2 regions of the Pseudomonas sp. S3_A03 genome follow, and region 1 is predicted to be linked to the other one. Evidence: riboswitches for the same ligand, from Rfam matches in the RefSeq annotation. Region 1 holds a riboswitch; the other holds the start of a gene.

Region 1 (5,243 bases):
TGGCTCACAAACTCTGGCCTGCGAGCGAGGCTGAACTGGCCCAAATGCGCCGCTTCAATCAAAAGCTCGCGTGGATGCCGCGCTTTAAAATCCGCAACCGCGTCACACCGCGTCTGATCCAGGCGCTGTTGCGTGCAAGCCAAACGTTCAAGCAGGCGCCCGTGGTCGAATGCAAAGTGGTGGCGGGCGTGCCCGTGCGCATCCTGCGCCCGAGCGGCCCGCCCAAGGGGGTGGTACTGGATATTCACGGCGGCGGTTGGGTGATCGGCAATGCGCAGATGGACGACGACCTCAACCTCGGCATGGTCAACGCGTGCGACGTGGCGGTGGTGTCGGTGGATTATCGGCTGGCGGTGGATACGCCGGTTGAAGGGCTGTTGGAGGACTGCCTGGCGGCGGCGCATTGGTTGCTCGCCGAGGAAGAGTTTGCGCATTTGCCGGTGGTCTTCGTCGGCGAATCGGCCGGCGGGCATCTGGCGGCGGCGACGTTGCTGGTGTTCAAACAATGGCCAGAGTTGCTCAAACGGGTAAGCGGTGCGGTGTTGTATTACGGCGTTTACGATTTGACTGGCACACCGAGCGTGCGCCAGGCCGGGCCGAGCACGTTATTGCTGGACGGGCCGGGGATGGTCGAGGCGTTGCGCTTGCTCACGCCGGGATTAAGTGATGAACAGCGCAGGCAACCGCCGTTGTCGCCGTTGTATGGCGACTTTGAAGGTATGCCGCCAGCGTTGATGTTCGTGGGCGAGTTGGACCCGCTCAGGGACGACACGTTGCTCATTGCTGAACGATGGCCGCAGGCCGAGGCCCATCTGCTGCCGGAGTCGGCGCACGGGTTCATTCATTTTCCGGTGGCGATGGCGGATGAGGTGTTGGGGTATGGCCGAAGGTGGATCACGAAACGTATCAATGGCGAACAATAAAGCCGTTCGCCACAACGGCTGATCGGCATGATTTAAAAGGCTAGGCAGGCGGAAAGTCCTTATAGCACTTTGGCAGGTATCCCCAGATTCTCAGCACACATATCCACCCATTTTTCAGGCCGCCATTAGTGAAGTTTGGCCAGACGTGACGGTCGGCGGGCGCATGGTGGGCTGTTTGTTGTGGGTTTCCCAGCGCTGATCTTTGCTGCCCGACGGCATGGTCGCTCAGTTAGAGCGCAACCGCAGTATTTGCGCCCCATCAAACGGGTCCGTCAGGTAGTGCCCCTGCACGCCGAACGTGTCCTGCAGGCGTTGCGGTGTGAGTACATCCATCGGCTTGCCCAGCGCCACCAATCGCCCGCGATCCAGCACGGCCAACCGATCACAGGTCAGTGCCTGGTTGAGATCGTGCAGCGCAATCAATGTCGTCACCGGCAGCGCCTGGACGCCTTTCAAAATCGCCAGTTGATGCTGGATATCCAGATGGTTGGTCGGCTCATCCAGCAACAGAATCTGTGGCCGTTGCGCCAGGGCACGGGCGATGTGCACGCGTTGGCGCTCGCCGCCGGAGAGGCTGCGCCAGGCGCGTTGGCTCAGGTGGGTGGCGTCCACGTCGTGCAGGGCCTGGCGCACGATTGTGTCGTGGTCGTGTGACCATGGGCTCAGCGCCGACAGCCAGGGTGTGCGGCCCAGCGCCACGGCGTCGAACACGCGGATCGCGTCGTCGGTGTCGGCCTGCTGCTCCACCACCGCCAACTGTTGCGCGATGGTGCGGCGCGAGAGGTCGCCCAGGCGTTGGCCGCCCAGTCGCACCTCGCCGCTGGCGGGCGTACGCAAGCCCGCCAGCAGTTTGAGCAGGGTGGATTTGCCGGAACCGTTCGGGCCGACGATGCCCAAGGTTTCACCCAGGTTTACCTCCAGGTGAATCTCGCGCAGCAACTCGGCCTCGCGCACCTTGAAGCCCAGGCCCGTGCAACTGAGCACTGTCATCGGGCATTCCTCCGGCCGATCAGGATCAGCGCAAACACCGGCGCGCCGACCAGCGCCGTGACCACGCCCACCGGGATCACCTGGCCCTTGATCAAGGTGCGCGATAGCACATCGGCCGCGATCAGGAACAAGGCGCCGCCCAACGCACTGGCCGGCAGCAGTCGCGAGTGCCCGGTGCCGAGCAACAAGCGCACGGCGTGGGGGATCACCAGGCCGACAAAGCCAATGGAGCCGACAATCGACACCATCACCGCGGTGACCAGCGCGGCGCAGCCCACCAGCACAAACTGTACGCGGCGCACCGCAATGCCGAGGGACGCCGCCGAGTCGCTGCCGAAGGTAAACGCATCCAGCGCACGCCGGTGCCACAGGCGCACGGCCAAGCCCGCCACGGCGACCGGCACCGCCAGCCACACCGACGGCCAGCGCACGCCGCTGAGGTTGCCGAGCAGCCAGAACAGGATGCCGCGCGCCTGTTCCGAGCTGGCGGACTTGGTGATCAGGAATGCGGTGAGCGCATTGAACAGCTGCGAGCCGGCGATGCCCGCGAGGATGATCTGCCCGGTGCCGCTCATGGAGCCACTGGCCCGCGCCAATAAAATCACCAGGGCGAATGCCGCCATGGCCCCGACAAACGCGCCGGCCGACAGCGAAACCAAGCCGCCGCCCACGCCCATCAACGCCACCAGCACCGCGCCGGTCGAGGCGCCGGCGCTGATGCCCAACAAGTACGGGTCGGCCAACGGGTTACGCAACAACGATTGCAGAATCACCCCGCAGGTGGCCAGCCCGGCGCCGCAGGCGGCGGCGACCAGGGTGCGCGTGAGGCGGTAGTTCCACACCACGCCTTCGTCGATGGGGTCCAGCAGGTAGCCGGCGTTCCACAGTTTATTGGCGAGCACCTGCAACACCACCTGCGGTTCGATGGCGGTTTCGCCGATGGCCACGCCGGCGAGGACGGCGGCCAGCAGCAGCGCGAGGGCGAGTAGGGTACGGATCATTTGGGCAGGTTGTAGCCGTCGATGGCCGCGGCCAGTTGTTCAAGGCCATCAAAGGTGCGCAGGCTTGCCTGCAGCGCCAGGGCATCGAGGATGATGATGCGGTTGTTTTTTACCGCGTCCATGTTGCGCGTGACCGGGTCGCTGCGCAGGAAGGCGAGTTTCTTTTCATGGTCGTCGGCGGGGTAGCGGCGGCGGTCCATGCGGGCGATCACCAGGAAGGTCGGGTTGGCTTTGGCGAGGGTCTCCCAGCCGACGGCGGGCCACTCTTCATCGGACTGCACCACGTTGTGCAAACCGAGGGTTTCCAACATGAATTCGGGAACGCCCTTGTGCCCGGCCACATAAGGGTCGCTGGCCATCTCGGCGCTGGAGAACCAGACCAGTGCGCTGGCGTGTTTCAAGCCCTTGCCTTGCGCGGTGGCGACGGATTTGGCCAGGCGCGCTTTGAGTTCGTCGTTCAGTTGTTGGCCGCGATCCTGCACGTCGAAGATCTGCGCCAGTTGGTGGATGCTTTTGTAGATCGTCTCGATGCGGAACGGCTCCAGCCGCGTGCCGTCGGCGCCGACCAGGTTGTCTTTGCCTTCACAGTCGGAGGGCAGCAGGTAGGTGGGGATTTGCAATTCATGGAACTGCTCGCGCGTGCCCACCACCCCTTGCGCGCCGACCACCCATTCCAGCTCGGCCGCCACCAGTTGCGGGCGCTTGGCGATCACCGCTTCAAAGCTCGGCTCGTTGTTGGCCAGGCGGTCGATGCCGTCGTTCTGCGCCTTGAACGGCGCCAACACGCTGTTGAACCACAGCGAGGTGCCGACCACTTTGTCACCCACGCCCAGGGCGTAGAGCATTTCGGTGGCGGCCTGGCCGATGGTCACGCTGCGCTCGGGGGCGTGCTGGAAGGTCACGGTGCTGCCGCAGTTTTCGACCGCCAGCGGGTAATGAGTGGGCGCCGCTTGGGCCAGGGCACATAAGCCCAGCCCGGCGATCAGGGCGGTAACGCGTGGCAGCATGGGGCAATCTCCGTGTGAACCGTACGTGCAGCAGGGGCGTTACGGCTCGGAAATACGCCCTCGAACGCTGCCGCTCGGGCAGGCGAGGATGTCCTTCCCGGACACCCCGCCGGTGAGTGATGTTGCTGGGCCGGCAGGTCTCCTGACTGATGCGTCGTCGCCTCGCTCCGGCCTTCCCGGACGGTGTCCAGTGGCATGAAGGAGCAGGCTCGGCATCTACAGTTGCGGGGGCAGTTTCGATTGGCGCCGCGTGCGGCGTTTCGAATTCCCTATTAGTCCCGTTTGGGAACCGGCGCGGTATGGTAGTCCATCTTGGGCGCTGGGTGGAGGTACAATTCGGGTCCGTCCATAACCAACCCAAGGAAGGCCATGTTGATACGTCTGGGAATAGTGCCACTGTTGTTTTGCATGAGCGCACACGCCGCTGACCCTGCGCTCGCCCGCTACACCGACGCGATCGGCGACAGGGCCCGCGCCATCGCCCAGTTGGATGACGCAACCATTCTTGCCGAGGAAGCCAAACTGGCGCCCATCGCCAGTGACCTGTTGCGCAAGGTCGCGCCGCTGATCCGCAAGGGCGGCACCGGCACTGCGGTCCAGGAATTTTTACTCGACCAGTACGCACAGCACGGCTGGCTGCCGATGATGTTCGGTTATCGCGGCTACCCGGCAGCGGTGGCGGTGTCGGTGAATAACCAGGTGAGCGCCGCGCCGCCCACCGATGTGCCGTTCCCGGACGCGGCGCTGGTAAAAGTGGAGTTGATCGCGGCATCGGCGCAGGCCCATGTTGCTCAGGTCTGGACGTTTGCCACACCCAATGCCACCCCGGCGCAACGCCAATTGCTGATGACTGCGCGCCGTGCGCTGGCCAACGGAGTCGCCCACGTTCAGGGCGGCGAGCGGCTGGCCAATGTGGGGGCGGCGATACAACAGGAACTGGACGCGGGCCATGCCGTCGCGGTGCGTGAGTTTGCGGGCTATGCCATGGGGCAGGCGCGCATACAAAAGCCGCAAGTGCTCGGTTACAAGGTCGAGGGTGACAGCCCGTTGATGCAACCCGGGCAAGTGCTCAACGTGTATGTGATCGCCAAGGCGGGCACCGTTGGTGTGAGGTATCAGCCACCGGACTTTTGGAGCCTGCTCTCCACGGACGGTGCCGACGGCGTGATGTTGTCGGCGATGGTCGAGGTGACGGCAGATGGGCACCGGCTGCTTAGCCGGATGCTGGATTGATGCGCTGTACCGCCCTGCGAATGCTTGGGCGATGGGGTGATACGCAGTGATGGCTCAATGATATTATTTGCCGCGCCCTTTCGATTCGC
Region 2 (5,243 bases), 310 kb from region 1:
GCCTGGGGGTCGAACAACGATACCCAGCCCATGCCCAGCCCTTCGACACGGGCAGCCAGCCATAGATTCTGGATCGCACAGGACAGCGAAGCCATGTCCATTTCCGGCAAGGTACGGCGGCCGAAAATGTGCCGCTCGCGATCATCCATCAACGCCGCCACCAGTACTTCAGCGCAGTCGTGAATGCCTTCGACCTTGAGCTTCATGAATTCATCGGAACGTTCGCCCAGGGCTTGGGCGGTGCGCACGCGCTCTTCTTCGACCACTTGCTGGATTTGCCCACGCAGGTGGCGGTCGCTGATGCGGATAAAACGCCACGGCTGCATCAAACCCACACTGGGTGCCTGATGCGCGGCCTGGAGCAGGCGATGAAGCAATTCGGGAGCCACCGTACCGCCGCTGAAGTGGCGCATGTCGCGGCGCTCGGCGATGGCGCGGTAGACGGCGTCGCGGTCGGCCGGGGCAAATGCGTTGTCGGTCATGGCCCTATCGAGGGCAAGCCCCTCCCACATTGGGTGCAAACAAGGCGGCGACCGCTGATGGGTTCGATGGGAAATAAAAGTGCACATAAGAGGCTGTCATCCGCCCCTGTCGGTAAACCGCCTCGGCACCGCGCCCACCGTTAGGGCTCAGGCCACGGGCAATCGGCTCGCACTCGGTGCTGGTCAGGGAATGGTGATACGTGTGCCCGCGCAACACGCCTTCCGGCAATTCGACGCTTTGCAGGGCCAGGGCCGCGAGTTTCTTTTGCATCACCGCATCGCCCGGTAAAAGGCCGAGCAGTTCGGCACGGTTGCCGTCGACGTCGGTGAGCGAGTCCAGCAGGTAGAGCATGCCGCCGCATTCGGCGAGCAACGGCTTGCCGGCGGCGTGGTGGGCGCGGATGGCAGCGAGCATCGGGGTATTTTCCGACAGCGCCTGGTGGTGCAGTTCCGGGTAACCACCGGGCAGATAGAGGCTGTCGGCGTCGGGCAGTGCGTGATCATGGATCGGCGAAAAGAAGCTCAACTGAGCCCCCATCGCTCGCAGCAGGTCGAGGCTGGCGCCGTAGGTGAACGCGAAGGCTTCGTCACGGGCGACGGCGATGCGCACGCCCTTGAGCAATGGCTCCGCCTCGATCACCTGCGGTGCGGCGAAGGCCACCGGCGGCGGCAGCGCGACTTTGCAACTACCGCCCAGGGCTTGGGCGGCGGCGTCCAGGCGCACATCGAGATCATTCAATTCGCTGGCCTGCACCAGCCCCAGGTGACGGCTGGGCAGCTCGATACCGGTCTCACGTGACAACGCGCCGTACCAGCGCAGGCCTTCGGTGAGGCTGCCTTCGAGCAACTGCGCATGGCGCAGCGTGCCGACGCGGTTGGCCAGTACCCCGGCAAACGGCAGGTCCGGCTGATAGCGCGCCAGGCCCAATGCCAGCGCGCCAAAGGTCTGGGCCATGGCGGTGCCGTCGATCACGCCCAACACCGGCACGCCGAAGTGCCGCGCCAGGTCGGCGCTGGACGGCGTGCCGTCGAACAGGCCCATCACGCCCTCGATCAGGATCAGGTCCGCCTCCCCCGCCGCTTCCCATAACAAGCGGCGACTTTCCTGCTCGCCCACCATCCACATGTCCAATTGATAAACCGGCGCACCGCTGGCGCGCTCATGGATCATCGGGTCCAGAAAGTCCGGGCCGCATTTGAACACGCGCACGTTGCGCCCCAGGTTACGATGCAAACGGGCGAGCGCGGCGGTGACGGTGGTTTTGCCCTGGCCGGACGCCGGAGCGGCGATCAATACAGCCGGGCAATGACGGGGCGGGTTCACAGTTCGACGCCCTTCTGTGCCTTGATACCGGCCTGGAACGCATGCTTGAGCATGCCCATTTCAGTGACGGTGTCGCCCATTTCGATCAACTCGGGCTTGGCGCCACGGCCGGTGACGACCACGTGTTGCATCGGTGGGCGGGCTTGCAGGTCGCTCAGAACATGATCGAGGTCGAGGTAGCCATGCTTGAGGGCAATATTGAGCTCATCCAGCACCACCAGGCCAATGGACGGGTCTTGCAGTAATTGGCGCGACACGGCCCAGGCGGCTTCGGCGGCGGCAATATCGCGCTGCCGGTCCTGGGTTTCCCAAGTGAAGCCTTCGCCCATCACGTGAAAGCGCACTTGCTCGGGGGAAACGGCGGAAAAACAATTCTTCGCCGGTACTGTTACGCCCCTTGATGAACTGCACCACGCCGCACTGCATGCCATGGCCCATGGCGCGGGCGAGCATGCCGAATGCCGAGCTGCTCTTGCCTTTGCCATTACCGGTGAGCACCAATAGCAAGCCGCATTCATTGGGTGAATTGGCGATGCGCTCGTCAATCACGGCTTTTTTGCGCAGCATGCGTGCCAGGTGGCGTTCATCGCGGTCGGGGGTATCGGTCATGGCAGCTCTCCGTTGGGGCTGAACAAAAACGGCGGGCAGGGAAAAGAAAAAACAGACAGCCAAGCATCGCCCACCGTGATGCTGTTGGATGATCCTGGCCGGTCTCCGGGCTCATGAGTGGCGTTCTGAAGCGAACAGGCCGACGCTGCGCCTTCCCATATCGCGAGCGATACAGTGGCTCAATGCAGGGTCTTGACTCATTTACCGTTGCGGGGGCAGCGCCGGAATTGCGGCGGCGCTGTGTATAAGCGCGCTCACTCACCGGCTTCCCTGTTTCACTCTGTCGACCCACGGGTCACAGAGCACCTGGAACAAGCGGCGAAGGTTAGTGGGTTGGAGGGCTAGCTGCAAGCGTCAAGCCTAAAGCTACAAGCAGGCATTGCGCCGTCTTGCAGCTTTAAGCGTGCAACGTGGCATTGATTCTAAGGATTACGCGCCAGATTGCCCGGCAATACGCGCTTGGCACTCAGGTAAGCATTCTGCCAATACGCTTTGGACAGGGTGTCCAGTTTCACCGTGCCACCGGTTTGCGGCGCATGGACAAAGCGACCTTCACCCACGTAGATCCCAGCATGGCTGACCTGCGAGCCACCACCGGTGGCGAAGAACAATAGGTCGCCGGTTTGCAGGTTCTGCTCGCTCACATCCTGGGCGCGCATCACGATCAGCTCGCGCGTGGTGCGTGGCAGGGAAATGCCGGCGGCGTCGCGGTAGACGAAGCCGATCAGGCCGCTGCAATCAAAACCGGAGTCCGGCGTGTTACCGCCCCAGCGATAAGGCGTGCCGACCAGGCCCAGCGCACGAAAGAGCACGTCTTCGGCAGCAGGCGAAAAGTTCTGGGTGGAATAATTGAACACCGGCTTGGGCTTGACCGCGATGGGCGCAGGCGGCGGTGTGCGGCTGGCGCAGGCGCTGAGAAGCGCGGCGCAAACAATTAGAATCAGGCGGGCCGAGGTCGACATGTGCAGAACAATCCTGGTCTGGATGCGGCTTTCGCTGCCGAACGCTGAAAACCAGAACGCGCAAGCAAAGCTCGCGCGAACGGGTTACAACAATATCCAGGGATTCTAGCGCTTACGCGTCAAACTTCAAGTATCACTTTAAGTTTACTTACTGGCGGTAACCGTAGTCGGGGCCATGGCGAGTGCGCGCTTGGCTTCGATGAAGGTTTTGCTCCAGTAGCTGTCACCCAGGCTGTCGACTCGCACACCGCCACTGCGACGGCTGCTGGAGTGGATAAACTGGTTGTCACCCAAGTAGATACCGGCGTGACTGACACGACCACGGCCTGCCGTACTGAAGAAAAGCAGATCACCGGGCTTGAGGTTGTTGCGTGCGACCAACGGTGCTTTCACGTTGATCATTTCGCGCGTGGAGCGTGGCAGGTTCATGCCGGCTTCTTCGCGAAACAGATAGCCGATAAAACCGCTGCAATCGAAACCGGCTTCGGAGGTACCGCCGAAACGGTAACGGGTACCGATCAGGGACATGCCGCGTTCTAGGATACTGTCGGCCAGAACTGGAAGCTGGTAAGGCTTGTTGCCGGAGAAATCGGCCAGTTCTTTCTCGGTTGCCAGCTCTTCTTCATAAACGGAAGCAGACTGCGCAGCGACGAATTTTGCCTGGGACTGTTGTTGAGGCTTCTGCTGCTCTGCCACGTGTTGAGGGTGGGAGGCGCAACCAAACAACAGGGTAACGAGTGCGAGAGGCACGAGGGGTGCGAAGCGATTTAGCATGGGCACGACCGTGGCTGATGTGTAAAGAAGCCGAGACTATGCCCTCTATCACATCGATTTGCAAATTCAATCGTGCGCTATGTGACTTCGCGATTGGACCGTGACATCTAAGCCCTGATTCCAATTAATGACGTAAATGCGTAGCCCGCCGGGCTCAGACGCAGGTTTTCTGGCGCCTGAAAAGTGCCGAATCGTGACAAATCAACGTGTTACCAACCCAACGTCTCTTTGAGAAAAGGGATCGTCAATTTTCGTTGCGCCTGCAAAGAGGCCTGATCGAGCTGCTCAAGCAAATCGAACAAGGCGCTCATGCTGCGGGTACCGCGGGTGAGGATAAAGTGCCCCACTTCGTCGGTGAGGTGCAGGCCACGACGGGATGCACGCAATTGCAGGGCGCGCAGCTTGTCTTCGTCGGACAGGGGGCGCATCTGGAAGATCAGCGCCAGGGTCAGGCGTGACTTGAGGTCGGCCAACTTGACCGGCAATTCCCGAGGCGACGTGGCGGCGGCAATCAGCAAGCGCCGGCCGCTGTCACGCAAGCGATTGAATAAATGGAACAGCGCCTCTTCCCAATCCGCCTTGCCGGCGATCACCTGCAGGTCATCCAGGCACACCAGTTCGTACTGTTCAAGGTTGTCGAAGATGCCGATGCCGCGATCCATCAGCTCAGCCAACGGCAGGTATACCGCCGGCTCACCCATTTGCTCGAAGCGCAGGCAGGCGGCCTGCAACAGGTGGGTACGCCCCACGCCATGCTTGCCCCACAGATAGATCAGGCTTTCAGTCCACCCGGCGTCGGCTTCGCAGAGCCGCTCGACATAGCCGAGTGCAGCGGCATTGGCGCCTGGGTAGTAATTGATAAAGGTGGCGTCATCACGCAGACGCACACCTAAGGGCAGCTGAATCGGTTTCATGCTGACTGAACGGCTCCCATCGAACCGTTAGTGGCCTCTGTGTAAAGTTTGCAAAGTTTATACCCGTGAAGCCGGGCGCACAATGCAGCAGACCACAAGCAAAATCAAAGGTTTGCGTTAACTTGCCGGTTTTTTGCGGTTTGTTTGACGGCACAGGGCCATAAACGCCAAACCCGGC

The links. A riboswitch is a leader RNA that binds a small molecule or an ion and turns the genes downstream of it on or off. The one in region 1 is predicted to bind cobalamin.
Region 2: another riboswitch for cobalamin. It lies ahead of cobO (cob(I)yrinic acid a,c-diamide adenosyltransferase); the one in region 1 lies ahead of AB4O25_RS09370 (ABC transporter substrate-binding protein).

The regions. Positions count from the first base shown of each region.
Region 1 covers NZ_CP162753.1:2,077,048-2,082,290, reverse strand. Annotated here, with positions in the region: gene AB4O25_RS09385 (alpha/beta hydrolase) at 1-923, shown strand, start outside; gene AB4O25_RS09380 (ABC transporter ATP-binding protein) at 1,149-1,913, opposite strand; gene AB4O25_RS09375 (FecCD family ABC transporter permease) at 1,910-2,914, opposite strand; gene AB4O25_RS09370 (ABC transporter substrate-binding protein) at 2,911-3,921, opposite strand; cobalamin riboswitch at 4,037-4,230, opposite strand; gene AB4O25_RS09365 (M24 family metallopeptidase) at 4,291-5,154, shown strand.
Region 2 covers NZ_CP162753.1:2,383,710-2,388,952, forward strand. Annotated here, with positions in the region: gene bluB (5,6-dimethylbenzimidazole synthase) at 1-482, opposite strand, end outside; gene AB4O25_RS10745 (cobyrinate a,c-diamide synthase) at 487-1,806, opposite strand; partial or broken gene cobO (cob(I)yrinic acid a,c-diamide adenosyltransferase) at 1,803-2,415, opposite strand; cobalamin riboswitch at 2,495-2,740, opposite strand; gene AB4O25_RS10755 (C40 family peptidase) at 2,838-3,377, opposite strand; gene AB4O25_RS10760 (C40 family peptidase) at 3,522-4,151, opposite strand; gene hda (DnaA regulatory inactivator Hda) at 4,361-5,065, opposite strand.